2 linked regions of the Longimicrobium sp. genome follow. The protein of the gene in region 2 binds, or shares a complex with, the protein of the main gene of each other region. Links are inferred from orthologs where the notes say so. Each region holds a gene or a part of one and is shown on either strand. Other genes may lie near its edges.

Region 1 (4,131 bases), on a different replicon or contig from region 2:
ATGCGCCGCAGCGATTCGTCGCCGCCTTCGGGCGCGAACCAGTTCAGGAGGTCGCCGGCCAGGTCCATGGCCGACCGCGGCGGCCGGCCCCGCCGGGGGGGCTCCCCCGTTTCGATGAGCAGCGCCAGCAGCTCGCGGGCAGACAGCGCCTCGGCCCCCTGCGACCGCAGCCGCTCGCGCGGCTTTTCGGACTCCGGCCAGTGCTTGATGCTGACGAAGGCGGGGGGAATGGGACACGTGATCGTGACCATGCACGCGGCTCCGGGACCGGGGTTTCGCCAGGCGCCCGCACCGTGCGGCCACCCGAACACATCCCGAATGTAATCACCGCCCGCCTTCCACACCAGCCACTTTTCCCGCCTGCGGGCAGGTGCGTGAGTGCGTGAGTGCGGGAGTGCGAAAGTGCGAAAGTGCGAACGGGGGCCCGGAGCATTCCGCTCCGGGCCCCCGTTCGGTGGCCCGATTCCCTGCCCTACGCCTTGCCGTGGCAGTTCTTGTACTTCTTGCCGCTTCCGCACGGGCAGGGCTCGTTCCGCCCTACCGCGGGGGTGGGAGCGGGCTTGGGCGCGCCCGGCTCTTCGCGGTTGGTGTGCATCTCCCGTGGCTTCGGCGGAACCGCGGTGTACGGGTTGATGCCCAGCGAGGCGCGGCGGGGCGGCGGCGGCGGCGCGGGCGCGGGCTGCTCGTCGCGCTCCCGCGCCTCGTCGGCCACGCCCAGCTCCGCGTCGGCGGCGGGGCCGGAGAAGGTCATCGGCGGCGGCGGCGGGGGCGGCGCCATGGGCGCCAGCTGCGCCCGGTACACGAAGCGCGCGGCCGACTGGTAGAGGTCCGTCATCAGGTCCTCGAACATGTCGTACGCTTCCTTCTTGTACTCCAGCAGCGGGTCCTTCTGCCCCCATCCCCGGAACCCGATCGACGCCTTCAGGTGGTCCAGGTCGTACAGGTGGTCCTTCCACTTCTCGTCGATCGTGTTGAGCACTACGAAGCGCAGCACCGCGTCGGCCGCCTCGCCGAAGCGGTCCAGCTTGTCGTGGTAGTGCTCCCGCGCCGCCTCCACCAGGTAGTCGTCCAGCTCCGCGCGCCCCGCGAAGCCCGGCGCATCGCCTTCGTTCGCCGGAAGCCGGTCGGCCGTGAGCATGAAGTCCAGCATCAGGCGCTGGCGCAGCCCCGCCACGTCCCACTCCTCGGTGGCCGCGCCGGCGGGGGCGTACTCGTCGACGACCACCGGGAGCGCCCGCTCGATCATCTCCCACACCTCGCCCTTCAGCTCTTCGCCGCCTTCCAGGGCAAAGGTGCGCAGGTCGTAGATCACCTCGCGCTGCTGGTTCATCACGTCGTCGTAGTCCAGCAGCCGCTTGCGCGCCTCGAAGTTCTGCATCTCCACGCGCTTCTGCGCGCCGCTGATGGAGTTGGTGATCCACGGGTGGGTGATCACCTCGCCCTCCTCCGCGCCCAGCCGGTCCATGATCGAGGCGATGCGGTCGGAGCCGAACAGCCGCATCAGGTCGTCTTCCAGCGACAGGAAGAACTGCGACGCGCCCGGGTCGCCCTGGCGCCCCGCGCGTCCGCGCAGCTGCCGGTCGATGCGCCGCGACTCGTGCCGCTCGGAGCCGATGATGTGCAGCCCGCCCGTTTCCACCTCGAAGTCGTCGGCCTGCGTGGTCAGGTCCACCACCGTGGCCGGGTCGGGCGAGGTGCTGAGCGCCTTGAGGTCTGCCCCGCGCTGCTTGAGCCAGGCGATGGTGCGTGGGGCGGTGACGCCCTCGCCCAGCTTGATGTCGGTGCCGCGGCCGGCCATGTTCGTGGCGATGGTCACCGCGCCCGCCTGCCCCGCCAGCGACACGATCTCGGCCTCGCGCTGGTGGTACTTGGCGTTCAGCACCTCGTGCGGCACCCCCGCGCGCTTCAGCATGCGCGAAAGCGTCTCGGAGGTGTCCACGCTCACGGTTCCGACGAGAACGGGCAGCTCCATCGCGTGAAGCCGGCGCACCTCTTCGACGATGGCGTTCAGCTTTTCGCGCTTGGTCTTGTACACCAGGTCGTGGCGGTCCTGGCGCTGGGCGGGACGGTTGGTGGGGATCACCATCACGTCGAGCCCGTAGATCTGGTGGAACTCGCCCTCCTCGGTCTCGGCGGTGCCCGTCATGCCGCCGAGCTTGTCGTACATCCGGAAGTAGTTCTGGATGGTGATGGTGGCCAGCGTCTGCGTCTCGGCCTTCACCGCCACGCCTTCCTTGGCCTCCACCGCCTGGTGAAGCCCGTCGCTCCAGCGCCGGCCGGGCATCATGCGGCCGGTGAACTCGTCGACGATCATCGCCTCGCCGTTCTGGATGACGTACTGCTCGTCCTTGTTGAAAAGCGTGTACGCCTTGAGCAGCTGGTGGATGATGTGGATGCGCTCGCTCTTGTCGGCGTACTCGCGCTCCAGCTCGTCCTTGCGGTCGCGCTTCTCGTCCAGCGAAAGCGAGGCGTCCAGCTCCACCCGGTGCACCGCCTCGGAGATGTCGGGGACCACGAAGGCGTCGTGGTCGTCCGGGGCCAGCACGTCGAGCCCCTGGTCCGTCAGGTGGATGGTGTGGCCCTTTTCGTCCATGGAGTACAGGAGGTTCTCCTCCAACTCGTGGACGCGCTTGTCCATCATGTAGTCGCGCTCGACCTTGCCGATCACCTTCACCAGGCCGGGGTCGTCGTTCAGCATCTTCTGCAGCCGCTTGTTCCGCGGCGAGCCGCGGCGGGCCAGGAAGAGCTTTTCGCCCGCGGCGTAGGTGTCGCCCCCTTCGATGTCCTTTTCGGCCTGCGCGATCAGCTCGTTCACCAGCCGCGTCTGGCGGCGGTGCAGGTCGGACACGGACGGGTTGTAGCGGGCGTACGCCGCGTTGGTCCCCGTGCCCACCGGGCCGGAGATGATCAGCGGGGTGCGCGCCTCGTCGATCAGCACCGAGTCTACCTCGTCGACGATGGCGTAGTGGTGGCCGCGCTGCACGCGCTGCCCCACCTCGTGCACCATGTTGTCGCGCAGGTAGTCGAAGCCGAACTCGTTGTTGGTGCCGTAGGTGATGTCGGCGCCGTAGGCGGCGCGGCGCTCGGGGGTGTTGGGCTCGTGAAGGTCGATGCACCCCACGGTGAGCCCCAGGAACCCGTACAGGTGCCCCATCCACTCGCTGTCGCGCTGCGCCAGGTACGGGTTCACCGTCACCAGGTGCGCCCCGCGGCCGGCCAGCGCGTTCAGGTACAGCGGCAGGGTGGCCACCAGGGTCTTCCCCTCGCCAGTGGCCATTTCGGCCACGCGCCCGTGGTGAAGCGCCATGCCGCCGATCAGCTGCACGTCGTAGTGCACCATGTCCCAGCTCAGGGTGCGCCCCGTCACCTGCGCCTCGGAGCCCACCAGCCGGTGCGCCGCCGCCTTCACCGTTGCGAACGCCTCGGGCAGGATCTCGTCGAGCACCGCCTCCAGCTCGGCGTTCAGCCGCTTTTCGGCGTCGCCGATGGCCTGCGACAGCGCCTCGCGCTCGGCGGCGTCCTCGGACTGGCGGCGCTGGGCGCGAAGGTCGCCCAGCTCGGCCTCCACCTCCGACGTGGCCTCGGCGATGCGCTCGCGGAAGCGCGCGGTCTGCCCGCGCAGCTCGTCGTCGGACACGTCTTTCAGCCGCTCGAAATGGGCGTTGATCTGTTCCACGACGGGCCGCAGCCGCTTCAGCTCGCGCGTGTGGCGCGTGCCGAACACGGCGTGTACGAGGCTCTTCAGCATCTGCGTTCCTTCAGCCTGATCAATGGGAAAGGTCCCGGTACAGCCGCTCGCGCTCGATGACGGCGCGCACGGCCTCGGGAACCAGGTATCGAATGCTCTTGCCCGCCGCGGCTAGGCGGCGGACCTGCGTCGACGAAACGTCCACGCGGGTGATCTCCACGGCCCGTGCCGCGGCGCCCCCGGACGGCGAAAGCGCCTCGCCCGCCCGCGAAACCACCACCAGCGTGGCCAGGCGAAGCACCTCGTCGGGCTCGCGCCAGCGATGGAGCTCGGCCAGGATGTCGGCGCCGGTGATGAAGAACAGCTCGGCGGCGGGCTCGCGCGCGCGCAGCTCCCGCAGCGTATCGACCGTGTACGACGGGCCCTGCCTGCGCAGCTCCAGG
Region 2 (6,002 bases):
GCGGCCACCCCCACCGTGGTCGAGGTTTCCGGGACCAATAAGGAAGTGGTGGGGCAGGTGGCGGCCGAGATCCGGTCGCTGCGCCCGCCCGAGCCGTACAAGGGCAAGGGCGTGAAGTACCAGGGCGAGGTGATCCGCCGCAAGGCGGGCAAGGCGGGCGGCAAGTAAGCCGCTCCGCCCCCGAACCGGCGAATCATCGCATAGTCACTTCAGAGGAACCAATGTCTGGAACGAGAAAGGTCAAGACGCGCGAGCAGCGCCGCGACCGCCGCCACCGCCGCGTACGCGGCAAGGTGAACGGCACCGCCGAGCGCCCGCGTCTGGTGGTGCACCGCTCCCTCAACAACGTCGAGGGACAGGTGGTGGACGACGTGGCCGGCCGCACGCTGGTGGGGCTGAGCACGCTCGACGCCGACCTGCGCGGCAAGCGCGAGGGGATGTCCAAGACGGAAGCCAGCCACGCGGCCGGCAAAGCGCTGGCCGAGAAGGCGCGCGAGGCGGGCGTTACGCACGTGGTGTTCGACCGCGGCGGCTACCTGTACCACGGCCGTGTCAAGGCCTTCGCCGAGGGCGCCCGCGAGGGCGGTCTCGAGTTCTAAGGGAGCTTACGAATGGCTGAGAACAGACAGGGCGGCGGTGGTCCGGGCGGCGGACGCTCCGGCGGCGGACGTCCGGGCGGCGGCTTCGGCGGCGGCCAGGGCCGCGGCGGGTTCGGCGGCGGCCAGGGCGGCGGCCGCGGGCGCGGCGGTCCGGGCGGCGGCGACGAGCGCGGCGGCCAGGGCGGCGGGCGCGGCGGACGGGGCGGCGGCCAGCGTGACGGCCGCGGCGGCGGGCAGGCCCGCGAGTCGGAGTTCAAGGAAAACGTGGTGCACATCAACCGCGTCGCCAAGGTGGTGAAGGGCGGACGCCGCTTCAGCTTCACCGCGCTGGTGGCGGTGGGCGACCAGGCCGGCAAGATCGGCATCGGCACCGGCAAGGCCAACGAGGTGTCCGAGGCCGTGCGCAAGGCGCTGGAGTCGGCGCGCCGCGCCATGGTCAAGGTGCCCATCCGCGAAGGCACCGTGCCCCACGACATCGTGGGCGAGCACGGCGCAGGCCGGGTGCTCCTTCGCCCCGCTGCGCCCGGCACCGGCGTGATCGCCGGCGGACCGGTGCGCGCGGTGCTGGAATGCGTGGGGGTGCACGACATCCTCACCAAGTCGCTGGGGAGCAACAACCCCTTCAACATGGTGCTCGCCACCCTCGACGCGCTGCAGGGTCTCACCACCCGCGAGCAGCTGGCGATGGAGCGCGGCGTGCCCGTCGAGGCGATCGGAGGCGGCCGTCATGGCTAAGCTCAAGATCACGCAGACCAAGAGCTACTCCGGTGCCCCCGAGGGGCAGCGCCGGACGCTCCGGGCCCTGGGGCTCAGGCACCAGCGCTCGGTGATCCAGGAGGACAACGCCGCGATCCGCGGGATGATCTTTCAGGTCCGGCACCTCGTGAAGGTCGAGGAAACGGACGGGCAGGAGAACAATGGCTGACCTCAGCAACATGCGGCGGCCCGAAGGGTCGCACCGCGACACCAAGCGGCTGGGCCGCGGCACCGGGTCCGGCACCGGCAAGACGGCGGGCAAGGGGCACAAGGGCTCCAAGGCGCGCGCCGGCCACCACGGCCCCGGCGGCGGCAAGCCCGGGTACGAGGGCGGCCAGATGCCCATCCACCGCCAGCAGCCCAAGCGCGGCTTCACCAGCCTGAACCGCGTGGAGTACCAGGTGGTGAACCTGTACCAGCTGGAAACGCTGGAGGGCGAGGGGCCCATTACCCCCGAGACCCTGAAGGACCGCGGCCTGATCGGGCACGCCGGCCGCCCGGTGAAGGTGCTGGGCACGGGCGACCTGACCCGCAAGGTCGAGATCACGGCCCACAAGTTCAGCCAGTCGGCCCGCGACAAGATCGCGGCGCTGGGGGGAACCGTTCAGGAGATCGGCTGAAATGGCCAACCCCGTAGTTGCCCTGTGGCGCATTCCCGAGGTGAAGAGCAAGATCCTCTTCACCCTCATGTGCCTGCTCATCTACCGGATCGGGGCCCACATCACGGCGCCCTGGATCAACGTGCCTGCCCTGCGTGAGTACGCGGGGCAGCTACAGGGGACCGCCTTCGGCATCTACGACATGTTCGTGGGGGGCGGCCTGTCGCGTGCGACGGTGTTCGCCCTGGGGATCATGCCCTACATCTCCGCCAGCATCATGTTCCAGCTGCTGGCGGCGGTGGTGCCCTCCGTCGAGAAGATGCAGAAGGAGGGCGAGGACGGACGCAAGAAGCTCACGCAGTACACGCGGTACGCCACCGTGGTGCTGGCGATCTTCCAGGCGTACGGGTTCGCGATGTTCATCGAGACCCAGGTGCCGGCGGCCGTCACCAACCCGGGCTTTCCCTTCCGGCTGACGATGATCCTGACGCTCACCACGGGCGCGGTGTTCATCATGTGGCTGGGCGAGCAGATCACCGACCGGGGCATCGGCAACGGCATGAGCCTGCTCATCTTCTTCGGCATCGTGGAGTCGCTGCCGTCGGCGCTGTACGAAACCGGCCGCCTGGTGGGGCTGGGGCAGGTGAACATCTTCGCGATCTTCGTGCTGATCGCCATGATGCTGGCGACCATCGCCGGCACCGTGGCGGTGACCATGGCGGCGCGCAAGATCCCGGTGCAGATCCCGCAGAAGGTGATGGGGCGGGGGCGCATCCGGCAGGGGCAGAAGTCGTTCATCCCGCTGCGCATCAACATGGCGGGGGTGATGCCCATCATCTTCGCGCAGTCGATCATGATCGTGCCGGCCACCCTGCGGCAGTTCACGCAGGCGGAGTGGGCGCGCACGGCGGCGGGGTGGTTCGCGCTCAACACGATTCCGTACTACGTGGCGTTCACGGTGCTGATCGTGTTCTTCACCTACTTCTACACGGCGATCATCTACAACCCCGTAGACATCGCCGAGAACCTGAAGAAGCAGGGCGCGTTCGTGCCGGGGGTGAAGCCGGGCGCGCGCACGGCCGAGTACATCGACTCGGTGATGTCGCGCATCTCGCTGCCGGGGGCGCTGTTCCTGGCCGCCATCGCGCTGATCCCGTCGGCGGTGCTGAGCGCCTTCGGCGTGGCGACGCTCAGCCGCGTGCTGGGCGGCACCGGCCTGCTGATCGTGGTGGGCGTGGCGCTCGACACGGTCCAGCAGATGCAGCAGCACCTGCTGCTGCGCCGCTACGACGGCTTCATGAAGAAGGGCCGCGTGAAGTTCCGCGGCCGCCAGCAGCGCTACATCTGACGGCAAGGTACCCAGTATCCTAGTGCCAAGTGCCTGGTCGGCGTGACCGGGTACTTGGCACTCGGCACTTGGTACTCGTTCAAGGACCGACCCGTTACCGGAACCGACTGAATGGATCTCGTTCTCCTTGGCGCCCCGGGCGCCGGCAAGGGCACGCAGGGCGCCCTGCTCGCCGAAACGCTGGGCACGCCCAAGATCGCCACGGGCGACATGCTGCGCGACGCAGTGCGCCAGGGCACCCCGCTGGGGGTGCAGGCCAAGGCCGTGATGGACGCGGGGAAGCTCGTGTCCGACGACATCGTCCTGGGCCTGGTGCGCGAGCGGCTTTCGCGTCCCGATGCCGAGGGCGGCGCCATCTTCGACGGCTATCCCCGCAACGTGGCCCAGGCCCGCGCGCTCGACGGGCTGCTGGAAGACCTGGGGCGCGGCATCGACGCGGTGGTGTACCTGGAGGTGGACGACGACGCCATCGTGCGGCGGATGAGCGGACGTCGCACCGACCCGGAGACCGGGGTGGTGTACCACGTGGACCACAACCCGCCGCCGGCCGACGTGGCCGGCCGGGTGGTGCAGCGCGACGACGACCGCGAGGAAACGGTGCGCCACCGGCTGGAGGTGTACCGCGAGAACACGGCGCCGCTGGTGGAGCACTACCGCGGCGCCGGGGTTCCCGTCCACACCCTGGACGGGTCGCGCGCCATCGACGCGGTGCAGGCCGACGTGCTGGGGGTGCTGGGGCGGTGATCCACCTCAAGTCGGCGGCGGAGATCGACACCATCGCCCGCGCGGGGGCCATCCTGGCCAGCCTGTGGCGGGCGATTCCCGACCGCGTGGCGCCCGGGGTGAGCACCGGCGAGCTGGACCGCTGGGCGGAGTCGTTCATCCGCTCGCACCCGGGTGCCGAGCCGGCGTTCAAGGGATTGTACGGCTTTCCCGCCACGCTGTGCATTTCGGTGAACCACGAGGTGGTGCACGGGATCCCGTCGTCGCGGCGCGTGCTGCGCGAGGGCGACATCGTGAGCGTGGACTGCGGGGTAAAGCTCGAGGGGTTCTACGCCGACGCCGCGGTCACCCTTCCCGTGGGGCCGGTGGCGGAGCCGGTGGCGGAGCTGCTGGAGCTCACCCAGCTGGCGCTGGCCCGGGGGATCGCCGAGGCGCGCCCCGGCAGCCGCCTGGGCGACGTGGGCGCGGCGATCCAGGAAGTGGCCGACGGGGCGGGGTACGGGGTGGTGCGCGAGCTGGTGGGCCACGGCGTGGGCCGCCAGCCGCACGAGGAGCCGCAGGTGCCCAACTTCGGCGTGCGGGGCAAGGGCCTCAAGCTGCTGGAGGGGATGGTGCTGGCCATCGAGCCCATGTTCAACCTGGGCACGGCCACGGTGCGTACCCTGCCCGACCGGTGGACCGTGGTGACGGCCGACCGCAAGGTGTCGGCGCACTTCGAGCACACCGTGGCGGTGACGGCCGGCGGGCCGCGGATCCTTACGATCTGAACACGTGTGACGAGTATCCGGCACGGACGCCCTCTGGCGTCCGCGCCGTTCCAAGCCTTGCGGAATCGCCGAAATCTGGTTACGTTCTCAGGCTTACGTTCTTTCAGGATACACAGGCGAGGCGAACATGAAGGTCCGCGCGAGCGTGAAGCCGATCTGCGAGCACTGCAAGGTGATCAAGCGGCGGGGCGTCATCCGCATCATCTGCAAGAAGAACCCGCGGCACAAGCAGCGCCAGGGCTAATCCCAGACTCGGCCAGACAGGAGAACAGCAGGATGGCTCGTATCGCAGGCGTCGATCTTCCGCGTGAAAAGCGCGTAGAGATCGGCCTTACGTACATCTTCGGGATCGGCCGCGCCACGTCGCGCCGCATCCTGGGCGAGGCGGGGATCAACCCCGACACGCGCGTGCACGCCCTCAACGACGAGGACGTGAACAAGCTGCGCCGCATCATCGACGCGAACATTCGCGTGGAGGGTGCGCTGCGCTCGGAAGTCTCGCGCAACATCAAGCGCCTGATGGACATCGGCTCGTATCGCGGGCTGCGGCACCGCCGCGGGCTGCCGGTTCGCGGGCAGCGCACGCACACCAACGCGCGCACCAAGAAGGGCCCGCGCCGGGCCATCGCCGGCAAGAAGAAGCCGGGCAAGAAGTAATCGTGCAGCGCCCGGCCTTCGTGCCGGGCGCCGCGCGTTCGCTTCGATCCGACGATCGGCCCGGGCGGCGCGCCCGGGCCGATGACCACTCCGCCGGACGTGCCGGCGGGGAGACGTACCGGAGGCGCGGTAGGCCGCGCACCCCAAACAGGATTTCCGAATGGCCAAGCCGAAGACCGCGGGGCGCCCCAAGACCAAGCGCCACGTCGAGAGCGAGGGCGTCGCCCACATCAAGGCGACGTTCAACAACACCATCGTGAGCATCACCGACATGGCCGGCAACTCGGTCGTGTGGGGAAGCGCCGGCAAGGCGGGCTTCAAGGGCTCCAAGAAGAGCACCCCGTTCGCCGCCACCGTGGCCGCCGAGCAGGCGGCCCGCGAGGCGCTGCAGCTGGGCGTGAAGCGCGTGCACGTGCACGTGCAGGGCCCGGGCAGCGGACGCGAGTCGGCCATCCAGGCGCTGGCCGCCTCGGGGCTGGGCATCCGCAGCATCCGCGACGTGACGCCCATTCCGCACAACGGCTGCCGGCCGCCCAAGAAGCGCCGCGTCTGA

What was found.
Region 1: the proteins of secY (region 2) and secA are in contact, whole or in part, in a crystal structure (PDB 3DIN), measured with the Thermotoga maritima proteins. The link is inferred for Longimicrobium sp. from one-to-one orthologs. Residues at the interface, in WP_004081795.1 of Thermotoga maritima: Glu108, Gly109, Glu110, Glu111, Ala236, Glu237, Arg238, Arg239, Ile240, Thr241, Ile242, Gln243, Tyr244, Ala245, Arg246, Arg247, Val248, Thr249, Gly250, Arg251, Arg252, Val253, Tyr254, Gly256, Ala257, Ser258, Thr259, Tyr260, Leu261, Pro262; in WP_004082002.1 of Thermotoga maritima: Glu261, Ala262, Arg263, Lys300, Ala301, Arg302, Thr303, Ile304, Ile305, Leu323, Tyr324, Asp325, Pro326, Val329, Ser330, Tyr333, Ile336, Lys340, Phe345, Val349, Glu363, Phe364, Tyr374, Ser375, Gly376, Gly377, Glu393, Ile395, Thr482, Ser483.

What each region holds. Positions count from the first base shown.
Region 1 is NZ_DATBNB010000456.1:4,736-8,866, reverse strand. Bases 273-4,131 are described here. They hold secA (preprotein translocase subunit SecA), read right to left. Parts: upstream 3,749-4,131; coding sequence 473-3,748; downstream 273-472. Other genes in these bases: nadD (nicotinate-nucleotide adenylyltransferase), read right to left, coding at 3,768-4,131. UniProt on the Escherichia coli protein: Required for protein export, interacts with the SecYEG preprotein conducting channel.
Region 2 is NZ_DATBNB010000430.1:203-6,204, reverse strand. Bases 1,325-4,139 are described here. They hold secY (preprotein translocase subunit SecY), read left to right. Parts: upstream 1,325-1,976; coding sequence 1,977-3,302; downstream 3,303-4,139. Other genes in these bases: map (type I methionyl aminopeptidase), read left to right, coding at 4,043-4,139; VIB55_RS11680 (adenylate kinase), read left to right, coding at 3,414-4,046; rplO (50S ribosomal protein L15), read left to right, coding at 1,517-1,975; rpmD (50S ribosomal protein L30), read left to right, coding at 1,327-1,524; rpsE (30S ribosomal protein S5), read left to right, coding at 1,325-1,334. Also shown: rplF (50S ribosomal protein L6), read left to right, coding at 1-168; rplR (50S ribosomal protein L18), read left to right, coding at 222-599; more of rpsE, read left to right, coding at 612-1,324; more of map, read left to right, coding at 4,140-4,792; rpmJ (50S ribosomal protein L36), read left to right, coding at 4,920-5,036; rpsM (30S ribosomal protein S13), read left to right, coding at 5,069-5,449; rpsK (30S ribosomal protein S11), read left to right, coding at 5,610-6,002. UniProt on the Escherichia coli protein: The central subunit of the protein translocation channel SecYEG. Consists of two halves formed by TMs 1-5 and 6-10.